DNA from 3 places in the Blastococcus deserti genome. Region 1 is predicted to be linked to each of the others. Evidence: riboswitches for the same ligand, from Rfam matches in the RefSeq annotation. Region 1 holds a riboswitch; each other region holds the start of a gene.
The links. Region 1 has a riboswitch for cyclic di-AMP ahead of ACFSHS_RS11375 (C40 family peptidase). Riboswitches for the same ligand answer to the same signal wherever they lie in the genome.

Region 1 (6,985 bases):
CAGCCACAGCAACGACAACAGCGCCAGGGCCGTCAGCACCGCGCTGATCGCTGTCGACACCGCCACGTCACGGAGCCACAGGCCCCAGCTGCGGGTGGAGAGGCCGTACCGGTGACGCACGCTCTCCGCGTAGGCCGAGACCGGCAGGGTCGCCAGCCGCCCGACGACCGTGAGTGCGGCAGTGCCGAGCAGTGCCTGCGCGACCCAGCCCCCGCCGACCGGCCGCGCCACCGTCCGGACCAGCCGGGCCCCGAGCGGGGTCAGTCCCAGGACGCCCGAGACGCCGAGCGCCAGCAGCAACGAGACCAGGGAGGCCGGCCGCAGGGCCGCGGCGAACGCCTCGGCGCGCTCCACCTGCGCGGCGGAGAGACCCGCGGTGGGATCCACCGGGGTGTGGCCCCCGGCGGGCTCGGGCAGCGGCACCCACGGCGTCCGGACGGCGATGACGACCACGACCGCGATGCCCAGGACGACCGCGGTGAGCAGTGCGGCGCGAGCACCTGTCCGACCCGCCCGGCTCACCGTCCCCCTCGCCCCGCCGGTCGGCCGCTCCGCGCCACGGACCGATCCTAGGCGGCCCGCCGGCAGCTTCCGACGCGGCGAGGACCGGTGACCCATCGAAGTCACCGGCCCTGGCCGAGGTGGTGCGGAGGTCAGCCGGCGATCACACGGGCCGACTTCCGCACCTCGGTCCGCTCCTCGCTCGTTCCTCGCTGCGATGCGCCCGAGGCTGTCAGCCGGCGATCACACCGGCCGACTTCCGCACCTAGGTCCGCTCCTCGCTCGTTCCTCGCTGCGATGCTCCCGAGGCTGTCAGCCGGCGATGCGGCGGGCGTGGGTGAAGCCGCTCATCGAGTTGAAGTCGACCACCATGACCGGCTTGCTCGACGTCGACGCGTGGACCATCTTGCCGTTGCCCACGTACATCGCCACGTGGCTGGTCGGGCTGTAGTAGAAGAGCAGGTCGCCCGGCTGCAGGTCGGCGACCGACACCGGCGCGCCCATCTGCGACTGGCTCCGGCTCGAGTGCGGCAGGCTGACGCCGGCCGCGGAGTAGGCGTACTGCGTCAGGCCCGAGCAGTCGAAGGCGTCGGGGCCGCCGGCTCCCCAGACGTAGGCGTCGCCCACCTGGGCCAGCGCCGTGTCCACCGCGGCCTGCGCCGCGGCGCTCGGGGCGACGACGCCACTCGGGGCGGCCGCTGCCTCGCCGCCGTGGGCACGCGCGACCTCGGCCTGCTGCGGAGCACTGAGGGCGTCGTACTGGCGCTGGTAGTCGGCGATCCGGTCCTCGAGCTGGGCCTGCTGGGCGGCGATGTCGTCGACCGCCTCCTGCGCCTCGGCCTGAGCCCGGTCGGCCTCGGCCTGCGCGCGATCGGCCGCCTCCGCAGCCTCCGCGACCTCGGCGACCTGGTCGTTGGTGTGGCCGGCGATGGCGTCCAGCGTGCCCAGCTGGTGCACGAACTCGTCGGCCGAGTCGCTGGTCAGGAGGACGTCGAGCCGCGAGAAGCCCTCGCTGGTGTAGGCCGTGCGCGCCAGCTGCCGGACCTGGCCGTCCAGCGCATCGAGCTGGGCCTGGGCCTCGGCGGCGGCCTGCGTGGCGCCGGCGGCGGCCGCCTGCTGCTGCTCGAGCTGCACCTTGGCTTCGTTCAGCTGCTCGGTGACGACCTCGAGCTCGTGCTCGGCGTCGGCGACGAGGCGGGCGGCCTGCGCCGGGTCGGTCACCTCGCCGGGAACGGCGGTCGCCGTGCCGGGGAGGACGGTGAAGGTGAGGGCTGCGGTGAGTCCGAGGAGGAGGCCCGAGCGGAGCCATCCGACGTGTCCGGCCCGGGGGTCGGACGGACGAGCGGTGACGGACTGTTCGAGGGCGTGCGGCAGTACAGCGTGTGGGGTCGCCACGAGCGGCGGCTCTCCGTTTCTTCCTCTGCAACCGCCGACCGAGTTAGCTGACGGGTTCGGGCTGGGAAGACTGGCCCTATCCCCTGCGCACCGGCGAACCGGCCCGGCAGGAGAACTCACCCCAGAACTGCGGTGGGTCCCCGGCTCGCCGTCGAGCACCTCACAGGCGCCGTCGGGCGATTAGGCGGTGTCCGTCCGAGGTCACCCCTCTGCGGGCGACGACCGCTCGGGCGGACCGGCTGACCCTACGACCGTGATGTTGCCGTGACAAATGGACGGTCGTGGGACGGGTGTGGCGGACACCCCCGGGGCGGGGCATCCGCGCTGGTCAGCGCACCGCCACGGAAAGGTGTGACCTGTAGCGGACTGTTCCGTCCGTATTGCTCAGCCGGTGCGCCGGTCCCCGTCGGCGCCGTCGCCGGACCCCTCCCGGTGGCGCAACGGCGGCACGAGACCGACGTCGGCGAGGGCCCGGACGGCACGGCGCTCCACGTCGTCGAACTCGACGACGACCCCGGCCGGTGGCACGACGACGTCCTCGGCCGTGATGCCTGCCTCTCCGGGGGACGTGCGGGCGCGTCCGCTCATCGGCACGACGACGGGATCGGCGCTCTGCCAGCCCGGCGGAGCGCCCAGCAGGACGGTGACGACGCAGTCGGCGCAGCCGGCCGGGCGCGCGGTGCAGGTGTCGCAGTCGATCAGCATGGTTGTCTCTCCTCCGTGAGTCGCCCCGCACGGTAGGAGCAGCCACCGACAATTCCGCCCGCCCCACCCCGGGCGGTCCGGTCAGGATCCCGCGTACTCCCAGTGCCACGGCTCCTCGCGCCCGTTGCCCGGCTCGGCCCAGTCGGGGTGGAGGAAGCCGAAACGGCCGGCGTTGGCCTTCATCCACGCGTACTGCGGCGTGCCGAAGGACTCGATCCCGCCGCAGAGGTCTACCGCCAGTCCCCACCCGTGGTTGCTGGTCCCCGGCACGGCGGCCAGCGCCGGCTTCTGCCCGTAGAGGCGGACCTGACTGGCGTAGGTGCGGTAGGAGTCGGTGATGCAGAGGGGCGCCCCGAACGCGCCGGCGTATGCCCCGGACATCGCCCGGTACGCCGCTGCCGCGTCGCAGCGCAGGGTGTGGCCGGCCACTCCCAGCGGGCACATGGCGCTGGGCGGGATGAGCCCGTTCGGATAGCCGCCCCACGCCCGCGCACCGTCGTAGCTCGGCGGGTAGACGGCGTTGCCGCACTCCACCCGGAGGGCACCGCCGGTGGGACCGGGGGCCGCCACCGGTGCCCGCTGCCCCAGGCTGGGACGACCGATCCCGAGAACCTGGTCGGCCGGCAGCGCGCGGACCACGACCGCGCCGGCCCGGGCGTCCGCGGCGAGCATCGTCCTGGGGTCCAGGGCGATCCCCACGTGGCCCAGACCTGACTCCGCCGTGCCCAGGAAGACCAGGTCCCCCGGCAGCACGTCGGCCGGCGCCACCGGCGTGGTGACGGCGAACAGCTCGGCCTGGGTGCCGGGCAGCGGGAGGCCCGCCGCGCCGTAGACCGACTGCACCAGCGACCCGCAGTCCCACGACTCCGGTCCGGCGGTGCCCGGGGCGTAGGGCAGGCCGAGGGCGTCCATCGCGGCAGTGACCGCGGACAGGGTCTCCGCGGGCAGCACCAGCAGCGACGTCGGCTGTCGCGGCAGCTGCGCCGCTCCCCGCTGGGCGCCTCCACCGCTGCCGCCCACCGGGACCAGCCCGGCGGGCAGCCCTGCCGGGGGGCTCAGCAGGGCGGACGCGGGCGGTGCGGTGATCCCGGCGGCGGCCAGCTGGTCCAGGTACGCCCGCCAGTTGGCGGCGGTCCGCTCGTTGACCTCGAGCTGCTCGCGCTGCAGCTGCGCCAGCTGCCGGTCGACCGTGCCCAGCGCCGCATCCAGCTCGTCGGTGACGGCTGCCGCCGCGGCCTCGAGCTCGGTGACACGGGCAGCGACCGCGTCCGCGCGTTCCTCGGCCCGGGCCAGAGCCGCCGTGGCCCGCTGCTGCTGGTCGAGGGCGCCCCGGCGGAGCTCCTCCGCCGCGCCGATCACCTGGGCGGCGTGCGCGTCCACGGCGTCGAGGAAGCCCATCGCCGAGACGACGTCGCCGGGATCACCCCCGGAGAGGAGGAGCGTCAGCGGCGTGAGGGCACCACCGTCCCGGTACACCGCCGCGGCGTACTTCGCGACGACGGCCTGGTGGACGGCGAGCTCGGCCTCGGCGTCGGCCACGACCGCCCGGGCCTCCGCGACGGCCTGCTCGGCGTCCGCCAGCTGATCCCGTGCGGCGGCGACCTCCGCGTGCTGCTCCTGGAGATCGGCCTGCACCTCGGCGGCCCGCTGCTGCAGCTGGTCGAGCGCGCGGCTGTCGAGCACCGCCGACGTGCCGCCGGGCTGGTCGCTGGGCGCCGCGGCCGCGGGCTGGGCCGCCGCGGCCGCGAGGGTGGTCGCCGCCAGCACGGTGAGCGCCCTGCGGACCGCCGTCCCACGGGGGCGCCACCGGGACCGCGGGAGCATCACACCGCCTTCACGTGCGCCGGGGCCGCCCTGGCCCCACCCGGGGTGATGGTGTCGCGCCGATGCCCGTTCCGCCAGGAGATCGGGCCGCGGCCCTCCTCCCGGGCGACGTCCGACGGAGGGGTGACCCCTCCCGCTGCGCGGCGCGGCGCCTGCCGCACCGGCGCGGCATCACAGGAGTGTCATTACCCCGACCTACCGTCCCGCCCGTGCCCTCCTCCCCCGCTCCACCCCGCTACGGGCAGGTCGCGATCGACGACCTCGGCACGCCCCTGGCCGACGTCACGTTCGTGGTCGTCGACCTGGAGACGACGGGCGGATCGCCCAACGACAGCGCGATCACCGAGATCGGTGCGGTGAAGGTGCGCGGCGGCGTGGTCCTCGGGGAGTTCCAGACCCTGGTCGATCCCGGCCGGGAGATCCCGCCCTACATCAGCGTGCTGACCGGCATCACGTCGACGATGGTCGCCGCCGCCCCGCGGATCGGCACGGTGCTGCCGTCCTTCTTGGAGTTCGCCCGCGGCGCGGTCCTCGTCGCCCACAACGCCCCCTTCGACCTCGGGTTCCTCAAGGCGGCCTGCGCCGAGAACGGCCTGGCCTGGCCGGCGGCGGCGTCGGTGGACACCGCCGTGCTGGCCCGCCGGCTGCTCACCCGCGACGAGGTGCCCAACTGCAAGCTCGCGACGCTGGCGCCCTACTTCTCCGCCACCACCTCCCCCACCCACCGGGCGCTCGACGACGCCCGCGCCACGGTCGACGTGCTGCACGGTCTCTTCGAGCGGCTCGGCCCCCTCGGCATCACGTCCCTGGAGGAGCTGACCGGGCTCACCCGCCAGGTCGACCCCGAGCGCCTGCGCAAGCGGCACCTGGCCGACGGCATCCCGCGCGGGCCGGGCGTGTACCTCTTCCGCGGGCCCCGCGACGAGCCCCTCTACGTCGGCACGTCGAACGACCTGCGCAGCCGCGTCCGCAGCTACTTCTCTTCGAGTGAGCAGCGCAGCCGGATCACCGAGATGGTGGCGCTCTCCCAGCGGGTCGACGCCATCCCCTGCGCCCACGACCTCGAGGCCGCCGTCCGGGAGCTGCGGCTGATCGCCGAGCACAAGCCCCGCTACAACCGGCGGTCCCGGTTCCCGGAGCGCGCGCTGTGGGTGCGGCTGACCGAGGAGGCGTTCCCCCGGCTGTCGGTGGTCCGCCGGGTGCGCCCGGGGGCCGGTGTGTTCCTGGGCCCGTTCCCCGACCGGCGCGCCGCCGACGCGGCGGTGGCCGCCGTGCACGAGGCGCTGCCGCTGCGGCAGTGCACGACCCGGATCTCACCCCGGGTGCCCACCACGGCGTGCGCGCTGGCCGGCATGGGACGGTGCGGCGCCCCGTGCACCGGCGCCCAGTCGGTAGAGGAGTACGCGTCGGTCGCGGCCGTCTTCCGGGCCGCGGTCCACTCCGACCCGCGCGCGCTGGTGGCGCCGCTGCTCGCCCGGGTGGACCGGCTCGCGGGCGAGGAGCGGTACGAGGACGCGGCCGTGCTCCGGGACCGGATCGCGGTCCTGGTGCGCGCGGTGCGGCGCCGTCAGCGGCTGGAGTCGCTGGCCGCCGTCCCGGAGCTGGTCCTGGCCCGGGCCGACGGGGGCGGCGGCTGGCACCTGTCCGTCGTCCGTCGCGGCCGGCTGGTGGCCGCGGGGGGCGCGCCGCAGGGCACCTCCGTGCGGGGCATGCTGCCCGGCCTGCTCGCCACCGCCGAGACGCCGTCCGGGCCGCACGACGAACTGGCCGCCACCGTCGACGAGACAGAACTGATCCTCCGCTGGATGGAGAAACCGGGGACCCGGCTGGTCGAGCTGACCGGCACCCTCGCCAGCCCGGCCCCCGGCACCGGCGCGTTCAGCGCCTTCCTGGCCCGGGTCGAGACCGGACGGATCCGCCGTGATCCCTTCGCCGACGACCGGGCCCTGGGCACCCGTGCCCGCCCGGAACGGGTCGCGGCGGGTGCGGGCGGTCCGGTGCGGTCACGGCTAGGCTCGCCGGCGTGATCACCGCCATCGTGATGATCGACGCGGCCACCGATGCGATCCCCGAGGTGGCGGCGGCCATCGCCGACCTCGACGGGGTGAGCGAGGTCTACTCCACCGCCGGCGAGGTCGACCTCATCGCGATCGTCCGGGTGCGCGAGTTCGAGCAGGTCGCCGAGGTCATCGCCGGCCGCATCAACAAGGTGCCAGGCGTGCTCGAGACAGAGACGCACATCGCCTTCCGCGCGTACTCGCGGCACGACCTCGAGGCGGCGTTCTCGATCGGCTTCGACACCGCCGACTGAAGGCCCCGTCCAGAGGCTCGCCGCGAGCTCGCGAGCGGTGAGGGGGACGGAGACCTCTTTCAGGCCCGGGCGGCCCGGCTGACCTGCACCCAGCGGTCGAGCTTCGCGGCCGCCCGGCCGTCGTCGATGGCGGCCTCGGCCCGCGCCATGCCCGCCGCGATCGCGTCGTGCAGCCGGGCGGGCCGCTCGTCGAAGGCCGCCAGTGCCGCTGCCGCGTTCAGCACCACCGCGTCGCGGACCGGCCCCCGC
Region 2 (6,985 bases), on a different contig from region 1:
GGCCCCTCCCTTCGCCGGTCAGACCCGGCCCAGACCCTGGAGCGCGCGCATGGCACCGGAGCACGTGGACGTCCTCATCGTCGGAGCCGGCCTGTCCGGCATCGGTGCCGCCTGCCACCTGCAGGAGGAGTGCCCCGGGAAGAGCTACGCCATCCTCGAGTCCCGGGGCGCCATCGGCGGCACCTGGGACCTGTTCCGGTATCCGGGGATCCGGTCGGACTCCGACATGTTCACCCTCGGCTACCGCTTCCGGCCGTGGCGCGAGTCGAAGGCGATCGCCGACGGCCCCTCGATCCGCCGCTACATCGAGGAGACCGCGACCGAGTACGGCGTCCGCGACCGGATCCGGTTCCACCACCAGGTGCTCTCGGCCGCCTGGTCGAGCGAGGGCGCCCGGTGGACGGTGACGGCCCGCCGCACCGACACGGGGGAGACGGTGCAGCTGACGTGCTCCTGGCTGTCGGTGTGCTCGGGCTACTACCGCTACGACGAGGGCTTCCGGCCCCGGTTCCCCGGCGAGGAGGACTTCGCCGGGCAGATCATCCACCCGCAGCACTGGCCGCAGGACTTCGACGCCACGGGCAGGCGCATCGTCGTCATCGGCAGCGGCGCGACGGCGGTGACGCTGGTGCCCAGCCTGGCCGGGGACGCCGACCACGTGACGATGCTGCAGCGGACGCCGAGCTACATCCTCTCCCTGCCCGGTCGCGACCCGCTGGCCCAGCTGCTGCGCGACAGGCTGCCGGCGAGGCTGGCCTATCCGATCGTCCGGTGGAAGAACGTGCTGCTCTCGACGCTGCTGTACCAGTTCAGCCGGCGCCGTCCCGCCGCCGCGCGGAAGCTGATCCGCCGGCTGACCGAGAAGCAGCTGCCGGCCGGCTTCGACGTCGACACGCACTTCAACCCGCCGTACGACCCGTGGGACCAGCGGCTGTGCCTGGTTCCCGACGGCGACCTGTTCGCGGCCCTGCGCCGCGGCGAGGCCTCCATCGCGACCGGGCGGATCCGCGGGTTCACCGAGAAGGGCATCGAGCTCGAGTCGGGCGAGCACCTCGACGCGGACGTGATCGTCACGGCGACCGGGCTGAACCTGCTGCCGATGGGCGGGATGTCGCTCACGGTCGACGGCCGCCCCGTCGACGTGTCCGAGACCGTCTCCTACAAGGGGATGATGCTGTCGGGCGTGCCGAACTTCTCGATGACGATCGGCTACACGAACGCCTCGTGGACGCTGAAGGCCGACCTGGTCGCCCAGTACCTCTGCCGGCTGATCAACCACCTCGACGCGCACGGTTACGTCGCTGCCACGCCCGTGGCACCGCCCGAGGGGGCCGACCGGCCGTTCCTGGACCTCGCCTCCGGCTACGTCCGGCGCAGCCTCGCCGCCCTGCCCAAGCAGGGACGCCGCACGCCGTGGCGGCTGCACCAGAACTACCTCCGCGACGTCCAGCTGATGCGGCGGGGCACGCTGGAGGACGAGGGCATGACGTTCCAGCGGGCCGTGCCCGCTCCCACGACGGAGAAGGCGGTCGCCTGATGGGTCCCTACCAGTTCGCCGGCGGCACCGCCGTCGTCACGGGTGCGGCCAGCGGCATCGGGGAGGCGCTCGCGGTCCAGCTGGCCGCCCGCGGCAGCCACGTCGTCCTGGTCGACCGCGACAAGGACCGGCTGGGCGACGTCGCGGACCGCATCCGGGCCGCCCACCCCGGGCTGACCCTCGCCACGCACGTCGCCGAACTCTCCGACGACGAGCAGACCGCGGCGCTGGCGGCGACGCTGGTCGCCGAGCACCCCGAGACGACGCTGCTGGTCAACAACGCCGGGGTGGCCCTCGGCGGGCGTCTCGACCAGGTCAGCCTCGAGGACTTCGACTGGGTGATGGCGGTGAACTTCCGCGCCGTCGTCCGGCTGACCCACGCGCTGCTGCCGGTCCTGAAGGCCCACCCCGGGTCGCACCTGGTCAACGTGTCGAGCGTGTTCGGCATCTTCGCCCCGGCGGGGCAGGCGGCCTACTCCGCCAGCAAGTTCGCCGTCCGCGGGTTCTCCGAGGCAGTCCGGCACGAGCTGGCGGACAACGGCGTCGGGGTCACCGTGGTGCATCCCGGCGGCATCAGGACCCGCATCGCCGAGAGCGCCCGCACCGGGGCGGGGGTCTCGGCCGAGGAGTACGAGCAGGGCCGCGAGCAGTTCGCCAAGCTGCTCACCATGCCCCCGGAGACCGCCGCGGCGATGATCGTCACGGCGATCGAGAAGCGGCGCCCGCGCCTGCTCATCGGGTGGAGCGCGAAGGTGCCCGACGTCCTCGTGCGGCTCATGCCCGGCTCGTACTGGAAGCTGATCGCCCGCCGGGCGGCGCCGCCGAAGCCCCCGGCGTCCTGACCGACGGACGGAACTGGCGCGGCGCATCCGCCGTCGGTGGGGTGGACTGACCCGGTGGAGGAGTTCCGCTCGGTGCCCGCGGCGTTCGTGCGCGCGCACACCCGGCCGGTCAGGCCCGCGCTGGTGCCCGAGGTGACCCTGCAGGTGGCCGCCGACGTCGTGGCGCTCTGGGAGGCCATCGAGGAGGAGCGGGGGGTCGCGCCGACCGAGCCCCCGTTCTGGGCCGCCGCCTGGCCCGGTGGCCAGGCGCTCGCGCGTTACGTCCTGGACGTCCCGGCGACCGTGGCCGGGCGGTCGGTGCTCGACCTGGGCGCCGGCAGCGGACTGGTGGCCGTCGCGGCGGCGCTCGCCGGGGCCCGGGAGGTGGTGGCCAGCGAGATCGACCCGTTCGGGCACGCCGCCATCGCGGTGAACGCCGAGGTGAACGGCCTCCCGCCGGTCGCCGTCCTCGGTGACGTGCTGGGGGAGGAATCGCCCGCGGTCGACGTCGTCCTTGCCGGTGACGTCTGCTACGACCGCGTGATGAGCGAGCGGGTGCTGCCCTGGCTCGAGGCCGCCCGCGCGAGGGGCGCCGAGGTGTACCTCGGCGACCCGGGGCGGCCCTACGTGCCGACCGACCGGCTGGCCGCCGTGGCGACGTACGACGTGCCCGACACCGAGGGGCCCCAGGTGCGCCGGACGACGGTCTGGCGGCTGCCCTGACCGGGAGGGCGACACGCGTCACGCCGATCCGGCATTGTCACGACTCGATAACGGCGGTTACGTTGGGCCAGTCCGGCCGGACGGTTACCGCCCCATCCGGGGCGGCCGCGCCGGACGCCGCCGAGTCGCCCTGACGCTCCCCTGGAGTGCGGGCGAGCCGGGGACCCACCGCAGTACTGGGGTGAATCCTGCTCCGAGCACCGCTCGGGGCGGGTAGGGCCGCTTCCCGCCCGAATCCGTCAGCTAACTCGGTAGGCGGCCCACGGAAGAAACGGAGAGCCGCAGCATGGCGCGCCCTCGGGCACACCTTGCACGCAGCAGCAGCCGGTACGGATCGCCGCGCGGGACCCGCCTGCGCTGACCCTCGTCCGCCGGGCTCCCCGCCCGCCGGCGCTGCCCCTCGCCCCTCTCGCAGTGGACCGCCCGCGCCCTCGCGCGCCCGGCCGGTCCGCCGCGCCCTGTCATCCGGAGCACAGGCCCCTCATGAACCTCCGCACCACGCTGTCCTCGTCCGCCCGGGCCCTCCGCCCGTCCGGCACCCGCCCGCCCCTGGGCGGCCGCCGCCCGGCTCTCTACCTCGGGGTCGCGGCCGCCGGGGCGCTCATGGTCAACGTCCTCACCGCCGGTGAGCCCGCCGCGGACGCCGCCTCGATGGAGTCGGTGAGCGTGGCCGCGCAGCTGGGCATCCCCGCCCAGCCGGCACCGGTCGCCGGCGACGAGATCGTCGCGCCGCTCGAGCAGCTGGCCGCCAGCCGGAGCGAGCGCGACGCCGAGCGCGCCGCGGCCGCCGAGGCGCAGGCCGCCGCCGACCAGGCCGAGCGGGACCGCATCGCCGCCGAGGAGGCCGCCCGCGTCGCCGCCGAGGAGGCCGCCCGCGCCGAGGCCGCCCGCATCGAGGCGGCTCGCGCCGCCGAGGCCGAGGCCGCCGCCGCTCGTCCCGGGCAGGGCACGTCCGCCGCCACCGCGCCCAAGGGCTCCTACAAGGAGTACGCGATGAGCAAGGTGGGCAGCGCCGGCGAGTTCTCGTGCCTCGAGAACCTGTGGGGCAAGGAGAGCGGCTGGAACCCGAACGCGCAGAACCCGACCAGCACCGCGTACGGGATCCCGCAGTTCCTCGACTCGACGTGGGCCAGTACCGGCATCGCCAAGACCTCGGACGGCTACCGGCAGATCGACGCCGGCCTCATCTACATCGAGGACAGGTACGGCTCGCCGTGCGCCGCGTGGAGCCACTCGCAGTCCAAGGGCTGGTACTGAGGAAGGACCCCGCTGCCCCCACCGCTCGCAGGCTCGCGACCGTTCCCTGCAGCGGGGCCGTTCCAGCACGTCACCCTGCCGCTCGGATGCTCGCGGTGAGCCTCTGGACGGGCCCCTCGCAGGCCGCAGTGGGCCCTGCAGGGCGGCCGTCCGTCCTCGCTTCCGGGGTGTTCCTCCCGCTTTCTGTGTCGTGCAGGACAGGGAATGCGGGAGGAACACCGCAGGAGCGGGGTAGCGCCGTCCCGTGAGCGTGCACGTCGGGACGTCGGGCTGGAGCTACGACCACTGGGACGGCGTCCTCTATCCGCCGGGCACCCCGGCGCGGGACCGGCTGGCCCACTACGTGCGCCGGTTCGGCACCGTCGAGCTCAACGCCAGCTTCTACCGCTGGCCGCGCGACGTCAGCTTCACGGGCTGGCGGCGGCGCCTGCCGCCGGGCTTCCAGCTCTCGGTGAAGGCGCCGCGCGGCCTGACCCACGCCAAGCGCCTGTACGCGCCGGAACCGTGGCTCCCCCGCCTGACCTCGGCGTGGCACGAGCTGGGCGACCGGCGGGCGGTGCTGCTGGTGCAGCTGCACCCGGCGCACCAGCGCGACGACGCCCGGCTGGACCACTTCCTGTCCTGCCTGCCGCCGTGGATGCGGGTCGCGGTGGAGTTCCGCCACCCCAGCTGGCACGACGAGGCGGTGTTCGGGCTGCTGGAGCGGCACGGCGCGGCCTACTGCGTGATGAGCGGCGCCCGGCTGCCGTGCGTGCTGCGAGCGACGGCACCTTTCGTCTACGTCCGGATGCACGGACCCGATCCCGACCACCTCTACGCCGGGTCGTACGGCGACACCGACCTGCGGTGGTGGGCGGACCGGGTGGGGGAGTGGAGCGGCTCGGGGCGCGACGTGTACGTGTACTTCAACAACGACGGCCACGGGCACGCCGTCCGCAACGCCGAGCGGCTGCGCGAGCTCGTCGGCTGAGTCAGTCCGCGAGCAGCCCGGCGCGCTCCTTGGCCAGCAGGGCGGTGCGCACCGCGTCGTCCACGGTCGCGGCGAACACCGGATCGGCCTCGCTCCGCTGCAGGACGGCGTCGATCATCCCCGGCACGAGTGTCGGGTCCACGGTCAGCACCAGCGTTCCTCCGGCGGCGAGGAAGCGCACCGCGCGTTCGCCCGGCGGGACGTCGCGGACGGCGCGGGCGTTGCCCAGGTCGTCGGAGATGACGACGCCGTCGAAGTCCAGCCGCTCCCGCAGCAGGTCGGTGACGACGACGGGGGAGAGGGCAGCCTGCTCGGCCGGGTCGAGCTGCGGATAGGTCGCCGACGACACCATGACGAACGGCTCCGCGGGGGAGCGGGCCAGGTCGGCGAAGAGCGCCACCTGGGCGTCCCCGGCGGTGGTGGCCGAGTCGGTGACGTCGGCGCTGGTGTCGGTGTTGTCCTGCACCCGGCCCAGCCCGGGGAAGTGCTTGAGCGTCGGCGTGACGCCGGCCCGGGCCAGCGCCGTCATGACCGTGGACACGGCTGCGGAGACGCTCTCCGGGGTGCTGCCGTAGTGGCGGTCGAAGTACCCGATCGGTTCGTTGGCGTCCTCGGTCCCCGGCGGGACGACGTCGGCGACCGGCGCGAGGTTGAGGTTGAGGCCGGCACCGGCCAGCGCGGAGGCCATGCCGTCGGCGAGGGCGGTGAGCTCCGCCGGTGGCAGGGCGGCCTGCTCGAGAGCGGAGGGCAGGCGGTCGAATCCCGGGCCCGTGAGCGTCTGGACGTTCCCGCCCTCCTGGTCGGCGGCGATCCAGAGCCCGGGACCTGGGGCGAGGTCCTGCCAGCGTCCGGCCGTCGCGGCCAGCTCCGTGGCCGGCGCGTCGGAGCGCCCGGCGAGGAACAGGCCCCCCACCCCGCTACGGGCGAGGGCGTCCCCGCTTGCGAGGTCGTCGAGCGGGACGCCGGCGACGAACAGCTGGGCGACCTGGGCGCGCCGGTCGAGGCCGGCGACGACCTCGTCGACCCGCTCCTGGGGGACGAGGGGATCGCTGCTGGGCGCGGTCGTCCGGGTCGGGGCCTCCGCCCGCGGAGTGGCCGCGCCGTCCGACGAACAGCCGGCCACCACGGCCGCAAGGGCGCACGACGCCGCGACGTGACGGATCCGACCGACGGCCGCGGGCATGCATCTCCTAGACGTGACGGGTGAGCGGACATGGGCGGCGTCGCCGCTGCCAGACACATTCTCCTAGCGCTGGTCGCGGCGCAGCGGGTGGTCCTCCGGTACCTCGACCAGCACGATCCGGACGCCGTCCGGGTCCTCGACCCACATCTCGACCAGGCCCCACGACTCCTGCCGTGGCGGCCTGGCAACCGTCACGCCGGCCTCCAGCAGCCGGCTGTGCTCGGCGGCGACGTCACGGACCTGCAGCCACAGTGCCATCCCGCGCGGCGGCTCGTCCGACCGCCCTGACACCTCCAGCAGGCCGTTGCCCAGGAAGTAGACGACGCCGCCGTGCTCCGGCGGGCCGAACTCCCGGTACACCGCCAGCCCGAGTACGTCGCCGAAGAACGCCCGCGACCGCTCCGGATCGGTCGGCCGGAGCAGGACCCGGCTGCTCAGAACATCCATGGCGGCATCCTGGCGCGCGGTGAGGATGCCGGAACGTTGCCTCCGTA
Region 3 (6,985 bases), on a different contig from region 1:
ACGCCGACAGCCCCACCGAGGTCCTGCAGCAGGCCGCCACCCTGGAGGTCCTCGGCGAGGAGCGGACGAAGGTCCTCGAGGAGATGGAGCGGGCCGAGGTCCAGGAGGCCCGCGCGGACCGTGCGGCGCGCACGGCCGTGGCCGAGCGCGACCAGCTCGCCCGCACCGCTGCGGACGCCGAGGCCGCCGCCAACCGGCAGCTGGCCGCCGCGCAGGGCACCTACGACGCCGTGGCCGCCGAGAAGGCGGCGCTCGACGCGCAGCTGCGCGAGGCCGAGATCCGGCTGCTCACCCTCCAGGGCGCCGCCGACGCGGAGGCGGCCTGGGCCGCGCGGCAGGCGTCGGCCACCGCCAGCACGCTGACCGCGGCCGGCGGCGCCGTGCCCCCGACCATCGGGCGCGTCACCTCCTGCTACGGCTCCCGCTGGGGCACCCTGCACGCCGGCATCGACATCGCCGCACCCATCGGCACCCCGGTCCACACGCCGGAGGACGGCGTCGTCCTGGAGGCCGGCCCGGCCAGCGGCTTCGGCCTCGCCGTCGCCGTCGAGCACGGCGACGGGACGATCACCCTGTACGGGCACGTCAACCAGATGTTCGTGTCCGCGGGCGAGGTGGTCACGGCGGGCCAGCGGATCGCCGAGGTCGGCAACCGCGGTCAGTCCACCGGGCCGCACCTGCACTTCGAGGTGCACACCGGCGGCCTGTACGCGGACCGGGTCAACCCGGTGCCGTGGCTGACCGCTCGCGGCATCTCCCTCGGCGGGGGCTGCTGAGCACTGCTCACCTCGCGGGGCAGGATGGGCGCGTGAGGACGGCGGTGGACAGCACCTGGCTGCGTGCCGCCGTCCTCGGGCTCGTGGTGGCGGTCGGCGGAGTCCTCGCGCTCATCGTCGACCTGCCCGCCGTCGGCGCCGTCCGCGCGTGGGTCGACGGCGCGGGGCCGTGGGCCTGGGCCGCCATGGTCCTCGGCCTGGCGCTGGTCCTCCTTGCGCCGGTCCCGCGCTCGGCACTGTCGGTCCTGCTCGGGGTCGTCGCCGGGTTCGGCCCCGGGCTCGCCGTGGCCCTCGCCGGCGGGCTGCTGGGCGGGCTGGCCGCCTTCGGGCTGAGCCGGGCGCTGGGCCGGCCGGCCGTCACCCGGCTGGCCGGCCGGCGGCTCGCGCGCGTCGACCGGCTGATGGTCGACCGGGGGTTCTGGCCCCTGCTGGTCGGACGGCTCATGCCCGTCGTCCCGTTCGTGGTGCTGAGCTACGGCGCGGGCCTCACCGCCGTCCGGCTCGGCCCGTACGCGCTGTCGACCGCGATCGGGCTGGTGCCCAGCACCGTCGTGCAGGTGGGCGTCGGGGCCTCGGCGGGGCTCCTCGCGGCCTGGGCGACCACGGTCACCGTCGTCCCGGTCGCCGTGGTCGCGCTCGTGGCGGTCGGGCTGGTGGCCCTCGCATGGCGGCGCCGGCGCCGGATCGCCGGCTCCGGGCCGGTGCCTGTCGCCTAGATCAAGAGGACGGTGCCCGCGGGCGGCCGCCTCCGTGCGGTGACACGAGCCCCCGTCCCGCCCTCCGACCCGCACGGGCGCCGTGCCGGAGCCGCGTGCTGAACGTCATCCGGCCGTCTCGCTGTGTGCTGCCGCGCTGCCGTCGGCCGACACGGCTCCAACTACTCTGCGCATCGGTGCAGCGACGCCACGAGCACCACGGCGAGCCATGGGGCCGACACCCTGCGAGTACGGGGGCCGCTCGCCGGCGATCGGCGTCTTTCCGGCCCACTGCGTCCCTTTGTCCCGTTCCGGCCACGGACCTAGCGTCGTCGCGGTCCGCACGGGCCTACATCCGTCACCGAACCGCGGTGACACCCGTCGGACGCCGCCCAGCCGGGCGCGGGCAGAAGGCCGGCGCCCGGGCCGGGGACCCACTGCAGCAGTGGGGTGAAGCACGCCCGGACGCGTCCGGGGCGTGCCGGGCGAGTTCCCCGCCCGAACCCGTCAGCTAACCCGGTAGGCGGCCACGGAGAACAGGAGACACGTCGTCATGACGGCTGGTCGCATGCCCACTCCCCGCCGGTCCCTTCCTCGCGGTCGGCGTGCCGTGGTGGCACTTCTCGCGGGCGCCGGGGTAGCCCTCACGTCCGTGCCCGCCCAGGCCAACCAGACAGGCTCAGCCCCGGCCGTCGAAGCGCCGGCCCCCTCGGAGAGGCCGACCCCGACCTCCAGCCCCTACAGCATGTGGGACCCGCACGTCCGACCCGTCGTGAAGGAGGTCACGGAGCGGTTCGACGTCTCGACGGTGTACACCCGCGCCGATCACCGTCCCACCCAGGGCCGCGCCGCTGACTTCATGGTCTACGAGGACCGGGCCAAGGGGGACGCCCTCACCCAGTACGTGATCGACAACGCGGCCCGGTTCCGCGTCGAGTACGTGATCTGGCAGCAGCGGATCTACCTCGTCTCCACGGGCTCGTGGCGAGCCATGGAAGACCGCGGATCGCCGACGGCCAACCACATGGACCATCCGCACGTGGCGTTCCTCCCCGCCGGATGACCCGAGTGCTCGCCCGGGGCCGCTGAACCCGCGAGCAGGCACCAGCGCCCCTGCCCGGCCCCGGGCAGGGGCGCTGAGGCCGTGCAGATGCCCCTCTGACGCCCCGCGCCGTCACCGCACCTGTGCACCGACCTCCTAGCCCTTCCGGAAGAGCCGGCCGAGCACGCCCCCGGCGCCGCCGACGGTCCGTGCGGCCAGCTGCAGGATCGGCCCGCCGGGGATGCCCGGCGCGGCCTGCACGATCGGCGCCAGCTGGAGCAGCCCGGCGACGTCGTGGACCTTCAGCCGGCGCAGCGCGACCGCCAGGACGGGGTTGACCCGGCCGGAGGCCGCGTCCAGCAGCAGCTCGGCCGGAGCCTCCACCGCCGGGCCGTCGAGCCGCCCGGGAGCCACCCGCTGCACGGTCCATCCGCCGCCGTCGGAGGCGAGGGCCCAGCCGCCGTCGGGCGTCGCCAGGGTCACCCGGCCGGAGATGTCCATCGACGCGGCCAGCGCGCCGGTGACGTCGGCGAGGGCCGCCAGGCCCGACTGCAGCACGTCGGCCGGCGGGGGAGCGGCCCCGCAGGACACCAGGTCCAGCGCGTGGACGGCGAGCTCGTAGGCCTGCCCGAGGACGACGCTGAGCAGGGGGATCCGGCCGACGACGGACACCGTGAGCGCGGTGTCGAGGTCCTCCGGCTCCTCGGCGAGGTAGCGCGCCGTCGCCTCGCGGTTGCGCCGCAGGGCCGCGAGGACTTCCTCCCGCGGCGCGTCCCGGTGGGCCGCGGTCACCCGCGCGTTGACGGCGTCGACGTCCGGGGGAGTGCCGACGCCGCCCGCCCGGGCCGAGGCGATCAGGTCGGCCATCGCGGCGTGGTCCTCCCAGCACCCCAGGTGGACGCAGATCTCCTGCGCCCGCCAGCCGCTCAGCCGCGACGGGCGGGTCAGGTCCACCGTCTCCGCGCGCTCGATGAACACGTCCCACGCGCGCAGCACCCTGCCGGCGACCTCGTCGCGCCCGGCGTCGGCCATGCCCTGGTGTCGTCCCACGGAGCCGCCCTACCCCGCGGGCCCGGCGGCAGGCATCGCTCCCGGCGTGGCACGCGCCACGCCCGCGGCAACAGAACTCCCCACGATGGGTGGCGTCGGGATCAAGCGGGTCATCCCGCCGGCCGATCGCACGACCGTGACCGAACCCCTGGCCGGCGACCGCCGCGCCCCGCGCGCGCCCGCGGGCGCCGCCGTGCGGCCGGGGTGGGTGCGCCGGTCGGCGACCGCGCTCCGCGCCGGGCTGTACCGGCCGCTGGCGGAGGACGACGCGCGGGCGGCGTACTGGGTACGCCACGTGCGCTACGGGGTGGTGCTCACCGAGGTCGCCGCCTGGACGGTCGTCGGCTACACCGTCGTGACCCACACCCCCGGGCGCCACCACACGGTGATCCTCGCCCTGGCCGGTCTGGCCATCGTGGCCGTCCCGGCGCTCCTGCTGCTGCCGCTGGCGGCAATGATGCGCGACTCCCGTGGGCCGACCCTGTTCTACGCCTGGAACGTCGCGACGGCGGTGCTGGTCATCGTCGGCACCCGCCTGGACGGCGGTTCGACCAGCCCGCTCGACGGCTTGCTGTTCCTCACGCTGACCTACATGGCGGTCGCCTACTCGCCGTGCGGCGTGGTGGCCATGGGGACCGTCATGACCGGCAGCTACCTGCTGCTCGTGGAGCTCCCGGGCGTCAGCACCTCGGGCCTCTTCTTCCTCGCGATCCTGGCGTCGCTCACGATGATCTGCGCGATGGCGTCGGCCAACTCGTGGGCCGCCTACGACCGCCAGGTGGAGCTGATCCGCGCGCAGGAGATCCTCGCCGCGACCGATCCGCTGACCGGCATCCCGAACCGGCGGGCGTTCACCGAGCGGTTGACCGCCGCGGTGGCCGACGCGGCCTGGGGCCACCCGAGCGTCGTGTGCCTGGTCGACCTCGACGGGTTCAAGGCCGTCAACGACGCGGACGGTCACGCCGCGGGTGACGCCCTGCTCACGGCCGTGGGTGCCGCGCTCGGTGCGGCCGTCCGCGAGACCGACACGGTGGCCAGGCTGGGCGGCGACGAGTTCGCCGTCCTGGCCGACGTGTCGGCCGGATTCCGTGGCGAGGCCGTCGCCGAGCGGCTCCGCGCCGCCGTCGCCCGCGTGGGCGCCTCTCACGGCGTGACGGCGAGCGTGGGCGTCGCCGAGGTGGAGCCGGGCGACGTCGTCGAGGACCTGATGCACCGCGCCGACGCCGCCATGTACCGGTCCAAGAGCTCCGGCGGCGACCGTGTGACAGCGCTCTCGTCCTGATCCGGCCTGGTCGCGCCGCGCGTCGCCCACCGCCGATGTGACGTCGACCATTACGCTGAGTCATCGCGGCGGCCGGGTCGCTCACGCGGCCCTGGTGGTCGCCCCACCTGCGGTGATGCCGCTCTCGCGTGCCACCGGGAGACGCGCCAGGCAGGCTGGACGCCGTGCCGATGGTCGTGATATGGGCGTTTGACCAGCGGTAAGAGGCGTCACGCGTGACCATCCGTCACATCCGCCTCAACTGTCCCGGCCGGGCTGGCGCGATGTGCCCTCCATCGTGCAAACTGTTCTCGGGAGCCCTGCTCCGTCACTGTCGAATACAGCCCGTCACCGAAGCGATAGGTCCGTAGGGGAAGACGAGACCAATCGAGTCGATGGAGGTGCCCCGTGCAGCGACGGTCTACCCAGGGTGTCGTCTTCGTGCACGCGTGCCCGAAGGCGCTCTGCCAGCACGTCGAGTGGGCGCTGGAACGCGTCGTCGGCGCGCCGGTCTCCCTGTCGTGGGCTGAGCAGCCCGCGGCGCACGGTTCCTACCGTGCCGAGGTCGCCTGGACCGGATCGCCCGGTACCGGCGCCCGGCTGGTGGCCGCCCTCCGGGCGTGGCCGATGCTGCGTTTCGAGGTCACCGAAGAGGCCAGCCACGGCAACGACGGCGAGCGCATGTCCTACGTGCCCGGCCACGGTGTCTTCCGTGCGCCCACCAGTGCCAACGGCGACATCATGATCAGCGAGCAGCAGCTGCGGCACCTGGCCGCCACCGCGGGATCGGCCGAGGCCTTCCGCCACGGCGTCGACGAGCTGCTCGGTGCCGCGTGGGACTCCGACCTCGAGGTCTACCGGCACGCCGGCGACGGCAGCCCGGTGACCTGGCTGCACCAGGTGGTCTAGGGCCCCTCCGCAGGATCCCGCCGCGAGCGCGCGAGCAGTGGGGCCTGCAGCGGGCCGTCAGGTCACGGATCCGCTACGACACTCCGAGGCCACCCGGGAGGTCGTCGTAGCCTGAGACCGGTCGTCCGGGCGCCGTCGGGGAAGCGGCGTCCGGGCGACCTTCTCATCGGTGGCCACCTCGGGTCGGCGGCGGCCCGAGATCGCGAGACTCACCGTGCGCGCGCCGTCCGCACGGTGCAGCGCGAGGACGGCGACCACGCGGTGAGGACGGCCGGCACCGAGCGCGGGCCGGCATCAGCAGCGAGGCCCGGCACCTGAGCCAGGTGCCGGGCCTCCGTCAGGTCACAGCGGGATGTTGCCGTGAGCCCCACGTCCGGGCGGGGCGGCCGCGAGGGCCTCGACCAGCCGGCGCCTGGTCTGCGAGGGCTCCACGACCTCGTCGACGACGCCGATCTGCAGTGCCCGGTTCACGCCACCGGCGATCCGCTCGTGCTCCTCGGCGAGTCGCGCGTGCAGCGCCTCCCGCTCGCCGGGCGGGACGGCGGCCAGCTTCTTGCGGTGCAGGATGCCCACTGCGGCCTTCGCCCCCATGACGGCCACCTCCGCCCCGGGCCAGGCGAACACCGACGTCGCGCCCAGCGAGCGGGCGTTCATCGCGATGTAGGCGCCGCCGTAGGACTTGCGGGTCACCAGCGTCACGCGGGGGACGACGGCCTCGGCGAAGGCGTGCAGGAGCTTGGCCCCCCGTCGCACGACGCCGTCCCACTCCTGGCCGACGCCCGGGAGGTAGCCCGGCACGTCGACGAGCACGACCAGCGGCACCCCGAAGGCGTCGCACATCCGCACGAACCGCGCCGCCTTCTCGGCCGACGCCGAGTCGAGGCACCCGCCCAGCCGCAGGGGGTTGTTGGCGATCACCCCTACCGTCCGCCCGGCCAACCGGCCCAGGGTCGTGACGACGTTGGGCGCGAACCGCGGATGCAGCTCGAGCCCCGGCCCGTCGAGCACGTTGGCGATCAGCGGCTTCACGTCGTACGCCCGGTTGGTCTGCTCCGGCAGCAGGGCCCGCAGGTCGACGTCGGGCTCGTCCTGGGCCGGCGCGAACGTGCCCTGCGCGGCCAGGAGGTCGACCGCCGAGCGCCCGGTCTCCAGGGCGTTCTGCTCGGAGTCGGTGACCACGTGGACGACGCCGCTGCGCCGGCCGTGCGTGTCGGGCCCGCCGAGCTTCTCCTGGTCGACGTCCTCGCCGGTG

Region 2: it holds a riboswitch for cyclic di-AMP, as region 1 does, so the genes downstream of both, ACFSHS_RS04900 (aggregation-promoting factor C-terminal-like domain-containing protein) here and ACFSHS_RS11375 (C40 family peptidase) in region 1, are expected to answer to the same signal.
Region 3: it holds a riboswitch for cyclic di-AMP, as region 1 does, so the genes downstream of both, ACFSHS_RS22590 (VldE C-terminal domain-containing protein) here and ACFSHS_RS11375 (C40 family peptidase) in region 1, are expected to answer to the same signal.

Annotation. Positions count from the first base shown of each region.
Region 1 is NZ_JBHUHP010000010.1:109,838-116,822, reverse strand. It holds gene ACFSHS_RS11380 (M48 family metallopeptidase) at 1-522, opposite strand, end outside; gene ACFSHS_RS11375 (C40 family peptidase) at 814-1,896, opposite strand; cyclic di-AMP (ydaO/yuaA leader) riboswitch at 1,913-2,093, opposite strand; gene ACFSHS_RS11370 (hypothetical protein) at 2,281-2,601, opposite strand; gene ACFSHS_RS11365 (D-alanyl-D-alanine carboxypeptidase family protein) at 2,683-4,425, opposite strand; gene ACFSHS_RS11360 (DEDD exonuclease domain-containing protein) at 4,635-6,452, shown strand; gene ACFSHS_RS11355 (Lrp/AsnC family transcriptional regulator) at 6,449-6,736, shown strand; gene trpD (anthranilate phosphoribosyltransferase) at 6,796-6,985, opposite strand, start outside.
Region 2 is NZ_JBHUHP010000004.1:9,043-16,027, forward strand. It holds gene ACFSHS_RS04885 (flavin-containing monooxygenase) at 50-1,537, shown strand; gene ACFSHS_RS04890 (SDR family NAD(P)-dependent oxidoreductase) at 1,537-2,379, shown strand; gene ACFSHS_RS04895 (class I SAM-dependent methyltransferase) at 2,434-3,081, shown strand; cyclic di-AMP (ydaO/yuaA leader) riboswitch at 3,190-3,354, shown strand; gene ACFSHS_RS04900 (aggregation-promoting factor C-terminal-like domain-containing protein) at 3,565-4,338, shown strand; gene ACFSHS_RS04905 (DUF72 domain-containing protein) at 4,583-5,308, shown strand; gene ACFSHS_RS04910 (glycoside hydrolase family 3 N-terminal domain-containing protein) at 5,310-6,491, opposite strand; gene ACFSHS_RS04915 (VOC family protein) at 6,555-6,938, opposite strand.
Region 3 is NZ_JBHUHP010000019.1:32,078-39,062, reverse strand. It holds gene ACFSHS_RS17735 (M23 family metallopeptidase) at 1-776, shown strand, start outside; gene ACFSHS_RS17730 (TVP38/TMEM64 family protein) at 809-1,492, shown strand; cyclic di-AMP (ydaO/yuaA leader) riboswitch at 1,897-1,992, shown strand; gene ACFSHS_RS22590 (VldE C-terminal domain-containing protein) at 2,025-2,534, shown strand; gene ACFSHS_RS17720 (maleylpyruvate isomerase family mycothiol-dependent enzyme) at 2,670-3,563, opposite strand; gene ACFSHS_RS17715 (GGDEF domain-containing protein) at 3,649-4,845, shown strand; gene ACFSHS_RS17710 (DUF3145 domain-containing protein) at 5,233-5,733, shown strand; gene ACFSHS_RS17705 (acyl-CoA carboxylase subunit beta) at 6,076-6,985, opposite strand, start outside.